Regions from separate parts of the Streptomyces sp. NPDC005811 genome, predicted to be linked through region 3. Evidence: riboswitches for the same ligand, from Rfam matches in the RefSeq annotation. Region 3 holds a riboswitch; each other region holds the start of a gene.
The links. Region 3 has a riboswitch for S-adenosylmethionine ahead of ABZ490_RS04895 (amino acid ABC transporter permease). Riboswitches for the same ligand answer to the same signal wherever they lie in the genome.
Positions count from the first base shown of each region.

Region 1 (6,067 bases), on a different contig from region 3:
CGCGAAGATGCCCTCGGTCCGGGCGAGGATCCCGATCGCCTCGACGACCTGCTCGTCGGTCACGTCCTCCACCGCGCCGCCGGTGCGACGCGCGATGTCGAGGACGTACGGCCCGTCCGCCGGGTTGCCGATCGCCAGCGACTTGGCGATGGTGTTCGGCTTCTGCGGGCGGACCACGTCGTGCCCGGCCTTGAAGGCCACCGACACCGGCGAGCACCCCTCGGCCTGCGCACCGAAGATCTTGTACGGCTTGTCCTCGACGAGCCCCAGCTTGATCAGCTCCTGGAGACCCTTGTCGATCTTCGTGAGCTGGGAGCCGGAGGCGATCGGCACGACCAGCTGGTCCGGGAGCTGCCAGCCGAGCTGCTCGGCGATCTCGTACGCCAGTGTCTTGGAGCCCTCGGCGTAGTACGGCCGCAGGTTGACGTTGACGAAGCCCCAGCCCTCGCCCGCCGGGTCGCCGATGAGTTCGGAGCAGAAGCGGTTGACGTCGTCGTAGTTGCCCTCGATGCCGACGAGCTCGCCGCCGTAGATCGCGGCCATGACGACCTTGCCCTGCTCCAGGTCGTGCGGGATGAACACGCAGGAGCGGAAGCCGGCCCGGGCGGCGGCGGCGCCGACGGCACCGGCGAGGTTGCCGGTGGAGGAGCAGCTCAGGGTGGTGTACCCGAAGGCCCGCGCCGCCTCGACGGCCTGGGCGACGACCCGGTCCTTGAAGGAGTGGGTCGGGTTGCCGGAGTCATCCTTGACGAACAGCTTGCCGGCCTCGACGCCCAGCTCGCGCGCCAGGTTGTCGGCCTTGACGAGCTTGGTCCAGCCGGGGTTGATGTTGGGCTTGTCGGCCACGTCCGCCGGGACGGGCAGCAGCGGCGCGTAGCGCCAGATGTTCGCGGGTCCCGCCTCGATGCGCTTCCTGAGCTCCTCCGGGTCGTAGGAGGAGAAGTCGTACGCGATCTCGAGCGGGCCGAAACACTCCTCGCAGGCGAAGACCGGGCCGAGCGGGACCTGGTGACCGCATTCCCGGCAGCTCAACGCGGCGGCGGGGCCGAGGTCTACGGTGGAGGCGACGGAATCGGTGGATCCGGTTTCAACAGTCTGCGCAGCCATGTGAGGCGAGGCCCTTTCTCCTCATCTTCCTCACGACGCATCTCGCCGTGAGACGGATTTGGCACCTTCCCAAGCCGGGAGCCTCGCGTGAACGAGACCGGCTGGAGGGTTGCCGGGGCTTCATCGGGCCGTATCCCTCTGCCCCTCTGGATGAGCGGTATGAAGTTGTGGACGCCGGGCCACCGAGGACATGCGATGGTCACCCGCGTTGTCCAAGACTGTAACCGACAACCTGGACAGTTGAGATAGTCGTCCGAACCGCGAGATGGATCACAGGTGAAGGAGCCGCCTACGTGCTGGAAGAAGTCGAGCGCTGGCTGACCACCCGCTCCTGGACCATGACCGATCGGCCACTGCACCGGATCATGGCCGCCAAGCGGTCCTCGGGGCAGCGGGTCAGTGTCGTGCTGCCCGCACTCAACGAGGAGGAGACCGTCGGTGACATCGTCGCGGTCATCCGGCACGACCTCATGCAGCAGGTCCCGCTGGTCGACGAGCTCGTGGTCGTCGACTCGGGGTCGACCGACCGCACGGCGGCGGTCGCGGCGGCGGCGGGGGCGCGGGTCGTCCACCGCGACACGATCCTGCCCCGCATCCCGGCCGTGCCCGGCAAGGGCGAGGTCCTGTGGCGCTCCCTGCTGGTCACCGGCGGGGACATCGTCTGCTTCATCGACGCCGACCTCCGGGAGTTCTCCTCGGACTTCGTCTCCGGCATCGTCGGCCCGCTGCTCACCGACCCCGCGGTGGACCTCGTCAAGGGGATGTACGACCGTCCCCTGGGCGGCGCCGCCGGGCAGGGCGGCCGGGTCACCGAGCTGATGGCGCGCCCGCTGCTGAACATGCACTGGCCGCAGCTGGCCGGTTTCGTGCAGCCGCTCGGCGGCGAGTACGCGGCCCGTCGCTCACTGCTCGAACAGCTGCCGTTCCCGGTGGGGTACGGCGTCGAGCTGGGGATGCTGATCGACGCGCTGCACCTGGTGGGCCTCGACGCGCTCGCGCAGGTCGACGTCGGGGTGCGCAGGCACCGCCACCAGGACGGGCAGGCCCTCGGCCGGATGGCGGCGGCGATCTACCGGACCGCCCAGCTGCGGCTGGCCCGCGGCCATCTCGTCCGCCCCGCCCTGACCCAGTTCGAGCGCGGCGCCGACGGGTTCGAGCCGCGTACGTACTCGGTGGACACGGAGGAGCGGCCGCCGATGGCGGAGATCGCGGAGTACCAGTCCCGCAAGGTCGCCTAGCCGATTCCGCCGTACGGGGGACGGGTCGTATACGGCCGGATATGACCCGTCCACGCAGCGCCACCGTACGTTTGAGCGTTTCCCGACCGGGCTAGGTTGAGGCGTATGGCTTCCACGCACGACACTGCTGCTCGGGGTGCTCAGGTGCTGGTCGCGTCCAACCGCGGCCCGGTCTCCTACACGGTGGGCGAGGACGGCTCGCTGCACTCGAAACGCGGGGGCGGCGGGCTGGTCTCCGGTCTGTCGGCGATCGGCCCCGAGGCGGGCGCCCTGTGGGTGTGCTCGGCGCTGTCCGACGGCGACCGGGAGGCGGTCCGGCGCGGGGTCGGCGAGGAGGGCGTGCGGATGCTGCCCGTTCCCGCCGACGTGCACGCGGACGCCTACAACGGCATCGCGAACTCGGTGCTCTGGTTCATCCACCACCTGCTGTACCAGACCCCGCTGGAACCGGCCTTCGACTCGGAGTTCCGGCGCCAGTGGGCGTCGTACGAGACGTACAACCGCGCCTTCGCGGAGGCGCTCGCGCAGGAGGCGGGGCCGGGCGCGGCGGTCCTCGTGCAGGACTACCACCTCTGTCTGGTCCCCGGGATGCTCCGCGCGCTCCGCCCCGACCTGCGGATCGGGCACTTCTCGCACACGCCGTGGGCGCCGGTGGACTACTTCGGGCTGCTGCCGTCGGACATCCGCGAGCAGCTGCTGCGGGGCATGCTCGGCGCGGACCGGCTGGGTTTCCTCACCCGACGCTGGGCGGACGCGTTCACCGCGTGCTGCGCGGAGTACGCGGGCGGCACGGGCGGCACCCGGATCGGGGTGCACGGGCTGGGCGCCGACGCCGACTTCCTGCGCGAGCGCGCGCACCGGCCGGACGTGGCGGAGCGGATCGCCGCCCTGCGCGCGGAGATCGGCGGCGCGGAGTCGGGGGCCGGGCGGCGCCGGACGATCGTCCGGGTCGACCGCACCGAGCTGTCGAAGAACATCGTGCGCGGTCTGCTGGCGTACCGGCAGCTGCTCGACGACCACCCCGAGTGGCGGGAGCGGGTCGTCCACCTCGCCTTCGCCTATCCCTCCCGGCAGGATCTCGCCGTCTACCGCGACTACACGGCTGAGGTGGCGCGGCTGTCGGCGGAGATCAACGAGCGGTACGGCACACCGGGCTGGACCCCGGTGCTGCTGAACCTGGAGGACGACTTCGCCCGCTCCCTCGCCGCCTACCGCCTCGCGGACGTGGCCCTGGTCAACCCGATCCGGGACGGGATGAACCTGGTCGCCAAGGAGGTCCCGGTGGTCTCCGACGAGGGGTGCGTGCTGGTGCTGTCGCGGGAGGCGGGGGCGTACTGGGAGCTGGGCGAGGACGCGCTCGTGGTGAACCCGTACGACGTCCTGGAGACGGCCCGGGCCCTGCACGAGGCCCTGACCATGGGGCCGGAGGAGCGCGCCGAGCGCGTCAAACGGCTGGCCGCCGCCGCGACCGCGCTGCCCCCGGCCCAGTGGTTCCTGGACCAGCTGACGGCCCTGCGGGACCTTCAGCCCAGCTGACGGGCGAGGTCCTTCAGGAGCCGTACGACGCCGGCGGGGCCGTCGACGACCAGGTCGGCGCGGGTGGCGAGTTCCGTCACCTCGGTGGAGCCGCTGCAGACGAGGAGGCCGGGGACGCCGTCCTGGCGGAGTTTCTCGACGGCGGCGAAGGCGGGGAGGTCGCCGAGGTCGTCGCCGGCGTAGAGGACGGACCGGGCGCCGGTGGCGCGGACGTGGTCGAGGAGGGCGACGCCCTTGTCCATGCCGGGCGGGCGCAGCTCCAGGACGTACCGGCCGGGTTCGACGATCAGGCCGTGGCGGGCGGCGAGGGCGGCGAGGGGTTCGCGGAGGGCCTCGAAGGCGGCGAGGGGGTCGGTGGCGCGGCGGGTGTGCACGGCGACGGCGCGGCCGCCCTTCTCCTCCACCCACACGCCCCGGCCCGCGTCGGCGGCCGCCAGGACGGCGGGCAGTTCGGCGCGGACGGCGGCGACGCCCGGGTGGGGTGCGGGGGCGGTGATCTCCTGGGTGCGGGCCTCCCAGCGCTCGGCGCCGTAGTGGCCGAGGACGGTGAGGTGGTCCAGCCCCCTGGCGCCGGCGAAGCCGCCGTTGCGGACGGCCACCTCGGCGGGGCGGCCGGTGATGACGGCGACGGCGGCGACCCGGGGTGCGAGGGCCGCGAGGGCGGGGAGGGCGTCGGGGTGCGCGCGGGCGTCCTCGGGGTTCTCGACGATCGGGGCGAGCGTGCCGTCGAAGTCGAGGCCGACGAGGGTGGCGGCGGGGCGCGCGAGGATCGCGGCGAGTGCCTCGCGGCCGGCCGGGGTCGTGGGTACGGGGTCCGTTGAGTACGTCTCGTGGGTGCCCATACGGCGACCCTAGCGGTCGCCCCGCCTGGTCTCGCGGACCCTTCTCAGTCTGTTCACCGTCACCGGGTCGTGGGCCAGCGCCCTCGGGTCGTCCAGGAGGGCGTTGAGGAGCTGGTAGTAGCGGACCGGGGAGAGGTCGAGTTCCTCGCGGACGGCGCGTTCCTTGGCGCCGGGGCCGGGGAAGGTGCGGCGTTCCAGGGCGAGGACGGCCCGTTCCCTGGGCTCCAGTTGCTCCTGCATACCCGCACCGTAACCCCGGCCACCGACACCGGGCTCGTCCGCCGGGTCACTCCCCGGCGGCGCTCTGCGCGGTCATCGCCTCCGTCTGGAGGCCGGACAGGACGGCGGCCGGGTCGCCGGAGGGGGTCACGGCCTTGCCGATGCCCTTCTTGACGGCGGCGCTGACCTGCGCCCAGGAGGTCCGCCCGACGGGGTAGACCTCGGCGAGCGGGAGTTCCTCCAGGAAGGGGCGCAGCTCGGCGTCCTGCTGGTCCGTGCTCATGATCTGGGAGGCGGAGGTGGTGACGGGCAGCAGGTCGTACTCGCGGGAGAAGCCGAGCACGTTCCGCTCGCTGTAGACGAAGTCGAGGAACTGTCCGGTCTGCTCGGCGTGCCCGTTCTTCTTGAAGGCGGTCATCCAGTCGGCGACGCCCATGGCGACCTTGGAGGGGCCGTCGACGCCGGGCATCGGCACCATGCCGAACTTCACGCCGGTCTTCTGGGCCATTTTCATCAGGGAGGGGTGTCCGTTGAGCATGCCGACCTGTCCGTCGGCGAACGCCGTGAACGCGTCGGCGCGGTTGAGCGAGCCCGGGGCGACCGGTCCGGTGAGCCCCTTGCCGACCAGCTTGTCCTTCAGCCAGTCGAACGTCTCGACGTTCTCGGTGGAGTCGATGCTGTAGCCGCCGGCGGTCTGGGCGTAGCCGCCTCCGCCGCTGAGCAGCCACTGGAGGGTCTCGGCCTGTGCCTCCTCGGGGCCGAGGGGCAGCGCGTAGGGGTACTTCACGCCGTCGGCCTTGAGCTTGGCGGCGTCCGCGGCGAGTTCGGCCCAGGTGGTCGGCGGGGTGATGCCGGCCTCGGCGAAGAGGGTCTTGTTGTAGAAGAGCAGCCGGGTGGAGGAGGCGAACGGCATGCCGTACTGCACGCCCCGCACCTTGCCCGCGGCGGCGAGCTGCTGCACGAAGTCGGCCTGGACGGTGACGGAGAGCAGGTCGTCCGCCTTGTAGAGCTGGTCGGCGGCCGCGTAGTCGGCGTAGGAGCCGATCTGCGCCATGTCGGGCGGGTTCCCGGCGTCGACCATGGCCTTGACCTTGGCGTCGACGTCGTTCCAGGAGGAGACGGTGA
Region 1 is NZ_JBEXXK010000005.1:70,012-76,078, reverse strand. It holds gene thrC (threonine synthase) at 1-1,107, opposite strand, end outside; SAM riboswitch class I at 1,126-1,264, opposite strand; gene ABZ490_RS06920 (glucosyl-3-phosphoglycerate synthase) at 1,401-2,345, shown strand; gene ABZ490_RS06915 (trehalose-6-phosphate synthase) at 2,451-3,881, shown strand; gene otsB (trehalose-phosphatase) at 3,869-4,723, opposite strand; gene ABZ490_RS06905 (DUF3263 domain-containing protein) at 4,733-4,963, opposite strand; gene ABZ490_RS06900 (extracellular solute-binding protein) at 5,010-6,067, opposite strand, start outside.
Region 1: linked by a shared signal. The riboswitch ahead of thrC (threonine synthase) and the one ahead of ABZ490_RS04895 (amino acid ABC transporter permease) in region 3 are both predicted to bind S-adenosylmethionine.

Region 2 (6,067 bases), on a different contig from region 3:
TCGGCGCGTACGGCCTCGATCTCGCCCTGCACCTTGCGCAGGGCCGCCTCGCCGCGCTTGACGTCACTGAGGGCCGAACGCAGCTTGCGGTGGACCGACTCCGCGTCCTTGCGGGCGGCGTCCAGCTCGGTGCGCAGCCGTTCGGTGTCCGCGCGGGTCTGCTCGCGGGCCTGCGCCAGTTCCTCGCGCAGCCGCTCCAGTTCGGCCCGGCTCTCCTCGTCGGCCCGCTCGGCGTCCGCCCGCTGGGCCTCCTCGCCGGCCGCCGTCACCAGCTTCACCCAGCCGGGGGGCCGCAGCACATAGGCCGCGGCCGCCACATCGAGCGGGTCCGCGGCCGGGGTCGGCGAGCCGGAGTCCAGGGCGCCGGACAGCTCCGGCTGGGCGTCTCTGAACTTCTCGCCGATGCGCTGCCGGAACAGCGGATCCGTCTCCAGCGCGGCCGCCATCGCGTTGCCCGCGAACTTCGCCCGGCGATTCGGGGCGAACCGGGCGTACTGCCGCAACTGGGCGGGCAGTTCGGCGACGGTCAGGCCGCCGAAGCCGTCGGAGACGATCTGCACGACCCGGCGGCGCACGCCGTCGGGCAGCGGACGGTCGAGCATCTCAGCGGCGCCGTCGCCCGGCCCCCCGCCTGCGCTCTCCGCCATCCGTCACACCCCAATACCTGTACGGGGCCAGCTCCGCTCAGGAGCCGGCGCCCGGCCGATCCACGAGTTCCACCTGATCCACGGCGTTGCACCAGCGGCACCGCACCGACTCGATGGTCTCACTGACCACCTCGCGCTCCTCGACCTTCGGCTCTCCGGCGAGGTCGAGGTGCACGTACTCCACGACCTTCGACGAGCGCGTCACGTCGAACCTGGTCAGGTTGCCGCAGAGGGTGCAGCGCCACCGCGTGGTCGCGGTCGGCAGGGGAACCGTCATCGTGACTGTCCTTCTAGTGTCGGTCTTCCATCAGGGTCGCGCCGGAGGCTCCCCGCTGTGCATGGCTCGTAACCCTACGGCCTGGCGGGTACTCGCCGCCCCTCCGTCCCACCGCCCTGCCGAGCGGCGAGGCGATATCGACCGATCTGCCGGGGTGCGTCATGCTCTGTGGTCATGATCGGCAACTGGAGCGGGACCGTCCGCAAGGCTCTGCGCGGCCCCTCGGCGCCGGTGACGTACGGGCTGATCGCCGTGTGCTGTCTGGTCTTCGTGATCGGCCCGGCCTCGGGGCTCGATCCGGCGTACGGCACCGGGGACGGGCTGATGGCCGCCCAGCGGGCCTATTTCCGCCGCTGGGGCGTGGTCCCGGTGGAACTCTTCACGGGCTCCGCGCGCGCCGTCCTGACCCCCGCCACGGCCCTCTTCGTCCACGGCAGCTGGGTGCACCTGCTGGGCAACATGCTCTTCCTCTACGTCTTCGGGGCGATGACCGAGGAACGGATGGGCCGCGTCGAGTTCACCTTCTTCTACGTGTGCTGCGGCTACCTCGCCCTGCTCGGGTACGCGGCCGCGCACTCCGGGTCGCCGCAGTCGCTGGTGGGGGCCTCCGGGGCGATCTCGGCGGTCCTCGGCGCGTTCCTGTACCTGTTCCCGCGGGCCCGGGTGACCAGCCTGCTGCCGTTCCTGTTCTTCCTGCCGCTGCGGTTCCCGGCGTGGGTGGTGCTGCCGTTCTGGGCGGCGCTCCAGTGGATCGCGGTGGGACGGGCGGCCCAGGGGCCCGGGGTGGCCTATCTGGCGCACCTGGTGGGCTTCGGCCTGGGGTTCGGCTACGCGTGGGCGCGTTTCGGCCGTACGACTAGAGTGAGGCCCGCCCCAGCTCCGGCCCCCGAGGGAGAGAACCAGCCGTGATCACCGCGATCGTCCTCATCAAGACCAGCGTGGACCGGATCCCCGAGATCGCCGAGCGGATCGCGGCGCTGGACTCCGTGAGCGAGGTGTTCTCCGTGACCGGGACGTACGACCTGATCGCCATGGTCCGGGTGCAGCAGCACGAGGACCTCGCGGAGGTCATCCCGGGCAGCATCAGCAAGATCCCCGGCGTCGAGGCCACGGACACGCACGTGGCGTTCCGTACGTACTCCCAGCACGACCTGGAGGCGGCGTTCGCGATCGGCCTGGACTCCTGACCGGCTGAACCCCGCCTCCGGCGCGACGGCGCCTCACACCGCCGGGACGCAGCGGCCGTCCTCCGTGCGGTACGTCCACTGCGGGCCCTCGGTCACCAGCTCGCGGACCGCCGTCACGAAACGGTCCACGTGCTCGTCCGGGGTCCCCGCGCCGAAGCTCACCCGGATGGCGTTCAGGGACTTCTCGCCCGGGGCCGCCTCGGGGGCACCGCACTCGCCCTGGGTCTGGGGGTCGCTGCCCAGCAGGGTGCGGACCAGGGGGTGGGCGCAGAAGAGGCCGTCGCGGACGCCGATGCCGTACTCGGCGGAGAGGGCCGCGGCGAAGTGGGAGCTGTTCCAGCCCTCGACGACGAAGGAGATCACACCGACCCGCGGGGCGTCGTCGCCGAACAGGGACAGGATCCTGACCTGCGGAACCTCGGCGAGGCCCGCGCGGACCCGGCCGATCAGGTGCTGCTCACGGGCGACGAGGTTGTCGAAGCCGGCCTCCGTGAGGGCCTTACAGGCCGAGGCGATGGAGTAGGCGCCGATGACGTTCGGGGAGCCGGCCTCGTGGCGGGCGGCCGTCTCGTGCCATTCCACGTCCACTCCCCCGTCCTCGCGCCGGGTGACCTTGCGGCTGGCGCCGCCGCCCGCGAGGTAGGGGTCGGCGGCCCGGAGCCAGTCGGCGCGTCCGGCGAGAACGCCGGAGCCGAAGGGGGCGTACAGCTTGTGGCCGGAGAAGGCGACCCAGTCGACGTCCAGGTCACGGACCGACACGGGGTGGTGCGGGGCCAGCTGCGCCGCGTCCAGGACGATCCGGGCGCCGTGCGCGTGCGCGGCCGCCGCGAGCTCCCGTACGGGCCACAGCTCGCCGGTGACGTTGGACGCGCCGGTGACACAGACCAGGGCCGGACCGTGGGGGTCGCGGTCGGCGAGGGCGCGCTCCAGGGTCTCGACGGCCTGCCGCGGGGTGCGCGGGGCGTCCAGGTAGGTGACCCGGGCGTCCTTCCAGGGCAGCAGGCTCGCGTGGTGCTCGGTCTCGAAGACGAAGACCTGGCAGCCGGCCGGGAGCGCGGCGGCCAGCAGGTTCAGGGAGTCGGTGGTGGAGCGGGTGAAGACGAGCTGGTCGTCCTCGCGGCAGTCCAGGAACGCGGTGACCGTGCGGCGGGCGTTCTCGAACAGGTCCGTGGAGAGCTGGGAGAGGTAGCCGGCGCCGCGGTGGACGCTGCCGTAGTACGGGGCGTAGGCCGCCACGTCGTCCCAGACGCGCTGGAGGGCGGGGGCGCTGGCGGCGTAGTCGAGCGCCGCGTAGGTGACCTCGCCGCCGGTGACGAGCGGGACGGTGACATCGCGGCCCAGAACGGGCAGCTCCGCCGAAAGGTCGCAAACGGGGCGGGTGGTGGCAGCGCTGGAGACAGACATGGCGAACTCCTGTGAAGGGCAAGCGGAATCACCGTGCGAGCGGGTACGGCTCGAGCACGGAGAAAAGTGAAAAGGGGTGTGCGGAGGCGGGGCTCGGCGCCCTATCGCATTCGCTTGCTCACAGAAGGCTCCCTCGACGACCAGGACCCCTGGTGTTTCGCGAGGGGTCCGCGCTTGCCGTGGACCTCGCTGCCCACGGCCTGGTCTTCACCCGGGGCACCCCGCCACGGACGGAGGGTTGCCGGACAGTCGGCCGGGGCCTCATGACTGTCACTCATGACCTGTACAGGAACGTACGGGAAGTGATCGCGGTCCCGCAACCCGTGTCCGAATGACGGGACCGCGCTCCTTCGCCGTCGTCAGGAGTTGGTCGCCGCGACCCAGCGGTCCAGGGCCTGCTTGGCGGCGCCCGAGTCGATGGACTCGGCCGCGCGGTCCATGCCGGCCCGGATCTGCTCCGCCAGGGTGCCCGTGCCCGGCTCCAGGGCGACCAGGGCGGCCGCCGAGTTCAGCAGCACGGCGTCCCGCACGGGGCCCTGCTCGCCGTCCAGCAGGCGGCGGGCGACCTCCGCGTTGTACGACGGGTCGCCGCCCCGCAGGGCCTCCACCGGGACCAGCTCGATGCCGACGTCCCGCGGGTCGAAGACCTCCTCGGTGACCTTGCCCTCGCGCACCACCCACACCCGGGAGGTGGCCGTGGTGGTCAGCTCGTCGAGGCCGTCGTCGCCCCGGAACACCAGGGAGGAGTGGCCGCGCTCGGCGAAGACGCCCGCGACGACCGGCGCCATGCGCGGGTCCGCGACCCCGACCGCCTGGGCCCGCACCCGGGCCGGATTGGTCAGCGGGCCGAGGATGTTGAAGACCGTGCGGATGCCCAACTGGCCGCGCGCGGCGCCCGCGTGACGCAGCGCCGGATGGAACTTGACCGCGAAGCAGAAGGTGATCCCGGCCTCCCGGGCCACCTCGGCCACCCGCGCCGGGGTCAGCTCCAGATTGACGCCCAGCTTCTCCAGCACGTCCGAGGCACCGGAGGCGGAGGACGCGGCCCGGTTGCCGTGCTTGACGACGGTGGCGCCGCTGCCGGCCACGACGATCGCCGACATGGTGGAGATGTTGACGGTCTTGGCGCCGTCGCCGCCCGTCCCGACGATGTCGACGGTCCGGCCCGGCACCTCGATCGTGTTGGCGTGCGCGTACATCGTCCGCACGAGCCCGTTGATCTCCTCGACGGTCTCGCCCTTGGCCCGCAGCGCCACCACGAACCCGGCGATCTGCGCGTCCGTCGCCTCCCCGCGCATGATCCGGTCCATCGCCCACGCGGTGGCGTCGGCGCTCTGGTCACGGCCGTACAGCAGGGCGTTCAGCACGTCGGGCCAGGAACGGCCCGCCGCGGTGTCGCCTCCAGCGGGGGTCACAGCGCTCATAGCCGCTCCTGGGTGTCGTAGAACCACGTGGAGCCACCTTATCCAGCTCAGGACACGGCGAAGGGCCCCGTCCGAACACCGGACGGGGCCCTTCGATCACGGCGTGGCGACGCCGGACGATCAGTGGTGGCCGTGGCCGCTCGTGATCTCCTTGTACTCCTCGACGGTCGGCTTCGGGATCTGCTGGTCCTCGCCGAAGTACGCGCCGCTGATCTTGGCGCGCAGCTTCTCGGACCGCTTGATCTTGCGCTCGACACCGTTCTCGTCGACCGCCGGGCCGACCGCGGCCGGCTGGTACTGCTCGTGCGCCGTGATGGTGTGGAGCTGCTCCTGGCTGAGCGGCTCGTGGACCTCGATGAACTCACCGTGCGGCAGGCGCTTGATGGTGCCGGTCTCGCGACCGTGCAGCACCTTGTCCCGGTCCCGGCGCTGGAGGCCGAGGCAGATGCGCTTGGTGAGGAGGTACGCGATGACCGGTCCGACGAAGAAGAAGATCCGGACGAACCAGGTGATCGAGTTGATCGACAGGTGGAAGTGGGTGGCCCACAGGTCGTTGCCACCGCCGACCAGCGTGATCATGTACATCGTGACCCAGGCGACGCCCAGCGCGGTGCGCGTGGGGGCGTTGCGCGGACGGTCCAGGATGTGGTGCTCGCGCTTGTCGCCGGTGATCCACGACTCGATGAACGGGTACACCGCCATCGCCACGAGGACGACACCGAACAGCGTCAGCGGGATGAAGACGCCCAGGACCAGCGTGTGGCCCCAGATGTTGACCTCCCAGCCCGGCATGAAGCGGATCAGACCCTCGGCGAAGCCCATGTACCAGTCGGGCTGGGCGCCGGTGGACACCTGGTCCGGACGGTAGGGGCCGAAGACCCACACCGGGTTGATCTGGGCGAGCGCCGCGATGGCCGCGATCGTGCCGAAGACCAGGAAGAAGAACCCGCCCGCCTTCGCCATGTACACGGGCAGCAGGGGCATGCCGACGACGTTCTTGTTGCTCTTGCCGGGGCCCGCGAACTGCGTGTGCTTGTGGTAGAAGACCAGGATCAGGTGGCCCACCACCAGGCCGAGCATGATGCCCGGCAGCAGCAGGATGTGGATCGAGTAGAACCGCGCCACGAA
Region 2 is NZ_JBEXXK010000045.1:24,827-30,893, forward strand. It holds gene ABZ490_RS37115 (NYN domain-containing protein) at 1-647, opposite strand, end outside; gene ABZ490_RS37120 (hypothetical protein) at 685-924, opposite strand; gene ABZ490_RS37125 (rhomboid family intramembrane serine protease) at 1,099-1,833, shown strand; gene ABZ490_RS37130 (Lrp/AsnC ligand binding domain-containing protein) at 1,830-2,111, shown strand; gene ABZ490_RS37135 (aminotransferase class V-fold PLP-dependent enzyme) at 2,145-3,515, opposite strand; SAM riboswitch class IV at 3,681-3,797, opposite strand; gene trpD (anthranilate phosphoribosyltransferase) at 3,875-4,939, opposite strand; gene ABZ490_RS37145 (cytochrome bc complex cytochrome b subunit) at 5,060-6,067, opposite strand, start outside.
Region 2: linked by a shared signal. The riboswitch ahead of ABZ490_RS37135 (aminotransferase class V-fold PLP-dependent enzyme) and the one ahead of ABZ490_RS04895 (amino acid ABC transporter permease) in region 3 are both predicted to bind S-adenosylmethionine.

Region 3 (6,067 bases):
ATGGCGTCGGCGAGCGGCTTGGCGAGACCGCTGTCCTTCTTGGCGGTGGCGGCGATCAGGCCCTGGAGCGTCTCGCCGGCGCCGGAGAAGGTGCCCGCGTTGCGGGTCGCGTTGGCGGTGCCGGCGGTCTGGGAGACGTTGTAGGCGATGCCGGGGTTGGGCCCGAAGTAGGCGTCGATCTTGCCGCTGCTGAGCGCCAGGTAGAGGCCGTTGCGGTCCGGGTAGTACTTGATCGTGAGCTTCTTGCCCTCGGCCTCGAGCTTCTTCTTCCACTCCAGGAGGATCTTCTCCTGGTTGGTGCCGGAGCCGACGGAGACGGTGAGGCCGGCGAGGTTCTCGTACTTGCCGTCGAAGTTCCAGGTGCTGGACTTCTTCACCTCCCAGCCGAGGTTGTCCTGTCGGTAGGAGGCGAACTCGTACTTCTTCTTGCGCTCCTCGGTGTCGGTGACGTTGGAGAAGGCCGCGTCGACCTTGCCGCTGTCGATGCCGACGAAGAGGTTCTCCCAGGTGAAGTTCTTCGTCTCGGGCTTCAGTCCGAGGACCGCGGCGACCAGGCGGCCGAGGTCGGGCTCGGCGCCGGTGAGGGTCTTCTGGTCGTCGCCGACGTAGGCGAGCGGGGCGAAGCCGGAGGGCAGGGCGCCGATGCCGATGGTGAGCTTGCCGCTCTTCTTGACGGCGGCGGGCAGTTCGGCGCTGATCGACTTGACCTCGGAGACCTTCAGGGTGGTCTCCTTGGCGGCGCCGTTGGAGACCCGGCCGATGGTCACGCTGCCGGAGGCGGCGGATCCGGCCGTGGTGGCGGCGTCGCTCTCACCACCGCAGGCGGCGAGCCCGGTGGCGAGGGTGGCGACCGCGGTCGCCGCGGTGATGCCGCGAATCAGGCTGCGTCGGGTGAAGTGGGTGGCCATGGCCGTCCTTTGTGACTGGGTGAGATGAGAGAGAGGGAGAGGGGGTGAAAGGGGTGTTGCCGTGCGTGGGGGGAAGTCGTGGGCTCGGTCAGAGGACCTTGCTGAGGAAGTCCCGGGTCCGCTCGTGCTGCGGCTTGTCGAGGACCTCGTGGGGCGGGCCCTGTTCGACGATCCGGCCGCCGTCGATGAAGACGACCTTGTCGGCGACCTCGCGGGCGAAGCCGACCTCGTGGGTGACGATGACGAGGGTGGTGCCGCTGGTCGCCAGGTCCTTGATGACGGCGAGGACCTCGCCGACCAGTTCGGGGTCGAGGGCGGAGGTGGGCTCGTCGAAGAGGATGACGCCGGGGCGCAGGGCGAGGGCGCGGGCGATGGCGACGCGCTGCTGCTGGCCGCCGGAGAGCTGGCGGGGGTAGGCGCCGGCCTTGTCGGCGAGGCCGACCCGGCCGAGGAGTTCGCGGGCGAGCTCCTGCGCCTCGGGCTTGCCGAGCCGCCCCGTCGCCACGGGGGCGGCGGCGACGTTGTCCAGCACGGTCAGGTGCGGGAAGAGGTTGAAGTTCTGGAAGACGAAGCCGATGCGGCTGCGCTGGGCGAGGATGACGCGCTCGCTGACCTCGCGCAGCCGGCCGCCGTGCCGGCGGACGCCGATCGGTTCGCCGTTGATGCTGACATGGCCGATCTCCGGCTTCTCCAGATGGTTGATGACCCGAAGCAGGGTGGACTTGCCGGAGCCGGACGGGCCGAGGATGACGGTGACCTCGCCGGGCCGGACGGTCAGGCTGACACCGTCCAGGACGCGGTGCGCGCCGTACCACTTGTGCACGTCGTGCACCTCGACGGCGGCGGGCACCACCGCGGTGGCGGCCTGCTCGGTCTCGACGGTCTCGACGGTCTCGGTGGTGGCGGTGGTCTCGACGGTCTCGGTGGTGACGGTCGCGGCGGTGGTCTCGGCGGTCATACGGCGGCCTCCCGGCGGATGCGGGCACGCAGGTCGGTGAGACCGGTCCGCAGCTGCTGCAACGGCGTCGGCGGCAGGGAGCGGGTGGCACCCCGGGCGTAGTACCGCTCGACGTAGAACTGGACGACGGAGACGAGGCTGGTCAGGATCAGGTACCAGACGGTGACGACCAGCAGCAGCGACACGATGTCGCCGGGGTAGGTGGCGCCCATGGTCTGCGCGGTGCCGAACAGGTCGAGCAGCGACACGTAGAACACCAGCGAGGTGGCCTTGACCAGGCCGATGAGCTGGTTGACGTAGTTCGGCACGATCGAGCGCAGGGCCTGCGGGAAGACGATCCTGCGGAACTGGTAGCCCTTGGGCAGACCGAGGGCGGCGGCCGCCTCGTGCTGGCCCTGGTCGACGGAGAGGATGCCGCCGCGGACCACTTCGGCGGCGTAGGCGGCCTCGTTGAGGCTGAGACCGACGACCGCGATCACCATGTCGGTGGCGAGCCGGGACTCGTCGAAGGTGAAGAACGCGGGGCCGAAGGGGACGCCCACGCTGAGCGTCTGGTACAGGGCGCTGAAGTTGTACAGGAACAGCAGGACGACGATCAGCGGGATGGAGCGCAGCGCCCAGACGTAGGTCCAGCTGACGGCCCGCAGCACCGGGGACTTCGAGAGCCGGGCGAGGGCGAGCAGGACTCCGCCGAGAAGGCCCAACACCGCGCTGTAGGCGGTGACTTCGAGGGTGATGAGCAGTCCGTCGAGGATCACGGGGCGCAGGAACCAGTAGCCGAAGCGGTCCCACTGGTAGAACGGGTTGGACACCAGGCCGTGCGCGAACTGGGCCACCAGGACCAGCACCACGGCGGTGGCGATCCAGCGTCCCGGGCGGCGCAGTGGCTGAACGCGCTGTGCGGTGAGCTTCTCTGACGGGGTGTCGGCGGCGGGTGCCTCGGCGAGGGTCACGGCGCCTGGGGGTTCACTCATGGTGGGCTCCGGCGGGAGTCGGGCACCCCGGGCCGACGCAGACGTGAGGAGCCGTTGCGGATCAGCGCACGGCGCACGGGTGCGTACGGGGGGACCGGGGTGGGGCGGTGGGCGGCACACCGCTGCGGCGGTGTCCGTCAGGAACGCGGAGTCGGGGCGAAGGGCCAGAAGAAGAAGGTTCAGCCCCGACAGCGGGCACGGCCCGGTGCGGTACACAGTGCGCTGTTCACGCGGAGCAGATCGACGGCGCGGTTGGCGGCGAACAGGTTCGACAGGTTCGCGTACGGCTGTACGCAGCCCTGGGGACGGCGTGCGGCCGTCCTGGGAGCTGCGTACATCTCGTCACCATCTCTGTTCCGGCCCTGTGGGCCTCGCGCTTACCGAAACGTCATCCGGTCCGGTCGTCACCTGGGGCACCCCACCGCGGAGCGAGGGTTGCCGGTCAGCAAGCCAGGGCTTGTCGCTGACGCTCATGACCGTTCTGCCCGCAAGTAAGGCAGTCGACCGATCAAATGTCAACGGCCGTCCGAGGGATGGACTCCCTCAAGGCCGGTTGACCTGCGGAGGAAGGCTGTTTCCGTCCGCCGCGTGGGCTGCCCAGTCCAGGATCTGGACAGCGGCTCCGGCGGCCTCCAGCCCCTGGCAACGGGCGTGGTGGCGGCGGGCGATGCCGTCCAGGTCGAGGTGCGCGCCGAAGGCCGGGTGGGCGGCCAGCCGGCGGGCGTAGGCCCACAGGGCGGGGTGTCCGGCGATGCGGCGCACGGCGTCGGCGTCGAGGTGGTGCCGGTGCACGGTGTCCAGCCGGACCAGCGCCACCCACAACTCGACGTCCGCCGCAGTGATCTGATCGCTGATCAGGTACGGCTGCACGCCGAGCCCTTGCTCCAGCACGTCGAGCGTGGCGAGCAACGCGTCGAGCGCGGCGGTCCGCCCGGCCGGGTCGGCGCCCGCCTCCCCGGCACACTGGGCCGCCCGCTCGATGCCCTGGGCGCACATCCGTTCCACGGCCTCGATCTCCGACTCCGAGCCGTACGGGTACAGCACCGCCCGGCCGCCGGCGAACCGCCGGGCCAGGTCGCGGGCGATGTCGGGGCCGTGGGTGGAGACGATCCGGCCCGACCAGTCGTCGCTGAGCACCGGCGCGAGGGCCGGGCCGGTGTAGCGGTGGGCGCTGGCGTCGTAGAGCGGGCGCAGTTGCGTGTGGCCGCCGTCGGGACAGTCGGGGACGGCGGGCAGGAAGGTCACCGGACAGGCCCGGTCGAGGCCGAGGAGCGCGTGGGTGACGGCGATGCGCAGTCCGTCCGGGTCGGCGGTGGACAGATGGAGCCGGTAGCGGCGCGGCACGGCGTAGTGCCCGCTCCGCGCGTCCCGGCCGATGCGGCCCCGGAAGGCGGGGGCGGGGCGCGCGGACGGGTGGGCGGCCAGCGGTGTGACGGACATGCTTCTCCCCGGGGGCGGGCGCACGGGCGGACGTGCGCGCGGCGGATGCGACGGCGAAAAGGGAGACGGCCCTTCGTCCACACACGCGGGACGGGGCGGTGTCCGGTGGACACCGCCGCTGGGTCCGGCGCGGGAGGGGCCCGGCTCAGCCGTGGTGGCTGATGGCGCTGCAGACGCGCTGCAGGTCGATGTGACGGCGGGAGGTGAGCAGGGGCGACGACCAGGTCGTGCGGCTCGTGCGGCCGGTGGCCGGATGCAGGCGCCCCATGTTTCCCTACCTGTTCACTAGGATTCCCGAATCGAGTGTCGATCCACCCCCGGCGGACGTCAAGGGGGCGTCCACCAGGTGAGTACGGCGGGTGAGACGGAACAGTCCGAGGCGAATCGGTCCGCGGCTGATCGGTCCGAGGCGGATCAGTCCGAGGCGGGCAGTGCCTTGGGCGCCTTGACGGTGAGCGGCTGTCCTCCGTAGGTCAGGGGTCCCGCACCCGAGGCGGTGCAGAGGAGTTCGAGGGTGTCGTCGGCGTCGACGTACCGCTTGCCGATGAGGGTGCCGGGCGTCGCCGCGGCGGCCGGGGCGGCCGGCGCCTGCCCGGCCGGGACCATCGCGGTGCCGTCGCACTCGATGGGGCCGGCCGTGTCCACGGGGACCCGGATGACGATCACCCGGGTGGTGCCGGTCGCCGCGGCGAGCTGGTCACCGGGGCGCGGGGCCGGTGCGGGGGAGGTCGCCATGGCTCTGTTCTCCTTCGGGTGCGGAGGCGGGTACGGGGGTGGCCGCGGGTTCCGCCGCGACGGCGGAGCCGGTCAGGCGGTCTCCCAGCCGGTCCAGGTCGTAGGACTGACGGGCCAGCCAGAAGCGCAGGAAGCCGGTGAGGGAGTAGCGCAGGAACAGCGCGCCGCCCACCACCGCGGCGGTGACGCCGCCGAGGCCGAGGGCGAGGGCGTCGCCCTGGCCGAGGTCCGAGTCGGTGGCGTGGGCGAGCGGGAAGGCGAGCCCGCCGAGGACCAGGCCGGCGCACATCAGCAGTCCGCCGAGGCGCAGCCAGAGAGCGGCGCGGGCGGCGGCCGGATCGGGGATCCTCAGGGCGGCGAGTTCCCGGACGAACCGCTCCGCCCGGTCGTCGGGCGGCCCCGGCACGGCGGTCACGGAGGTCACGGAGGTCACGGAGGTGGTGGTCATCTGGCACTCCTCAACTGGCTCAACCGGGTCAGCCGGGTCAGCCGGCTCAGTGGGCTCATGTGGCGCTCCCCAGGTAGTACGACGACAGCTCGGCGTGCAGGGAGCTGTCCGGGTGTCCCTGCCACTGGACACGGCCGCGGACCAGGACGGCGGCGTGGTCCGCGATCTTCAGTACGGCGGTGGCGAACTGTTCGACGACGAGGACGGCGACGCCCTGCCGGGCGATCCCGGCGACGAGTTCGTACAGCTCGGCGACGACCAGCGGGGCGAGGCCCATGGAGAGTTCGTCGAGGAGCAGGACGGCGGGGTCGGTGGCCAGGCCCCGGGCGAGGGCGAGCATCTGCTGCTCGCCGCCGGAGAGGGTGCCCGCGTGCTGGGTGCGGCGTCGGCCGAGGACGGGGAAGCGGGCGTAGGCGATCTCCTCGATCTCCTCCCGGGTACGGCCGGTGAAGGTCATCATCAGGAGGTTGTCGCGGACCGAGAGGTTGGGGAAGACGCCCCGGCCCTCGGGGACGAGGCAGACCCCGGCGCGGGCGAGGTCGCCGGGGCGGATGCCGGTGACGTCCCGTCCGCCGAGCAGCAGCCGCCCGCCGCTCGGCGGACG
Region 3 is NZ_JBEXXK010000003.1:254,514-260,580, reverse strand. It holds gene ABZ490_RS04905 (ABC transporter substrate-binding protein) at 1-908, opposite strand, end outside; gene ABZ490_RS04900 (amino acid ABC transporter ATP-binding protein) at 997-1,761, opposite strand; gene ABZ490_RS04895 (amino acid ABC transporter permease) at 1,863-2,840, opposite strand; SAM riboswitch class IV at 3,209-3,318, opposite strand; gene ABZ490_RS04890 (glutathione S-transferase C-terminal domain-containing protein) at 3,384-4,280, opposite strand; gene ABZ490_RS04885 (putative leader peptide) at 4,426-4,548, opposite strand; gene ABZ490_RS04880 (hypothetical protein) at 4,695-5,015, opposite strand; gene ABZ490_RS04875 (hypothetical protein) at 4,978-5,463, opposite strand; gene ABZ490_RS04870 (ABC transporter ATP-binding protein) at 5,519-6,067, opposite strand, start outside.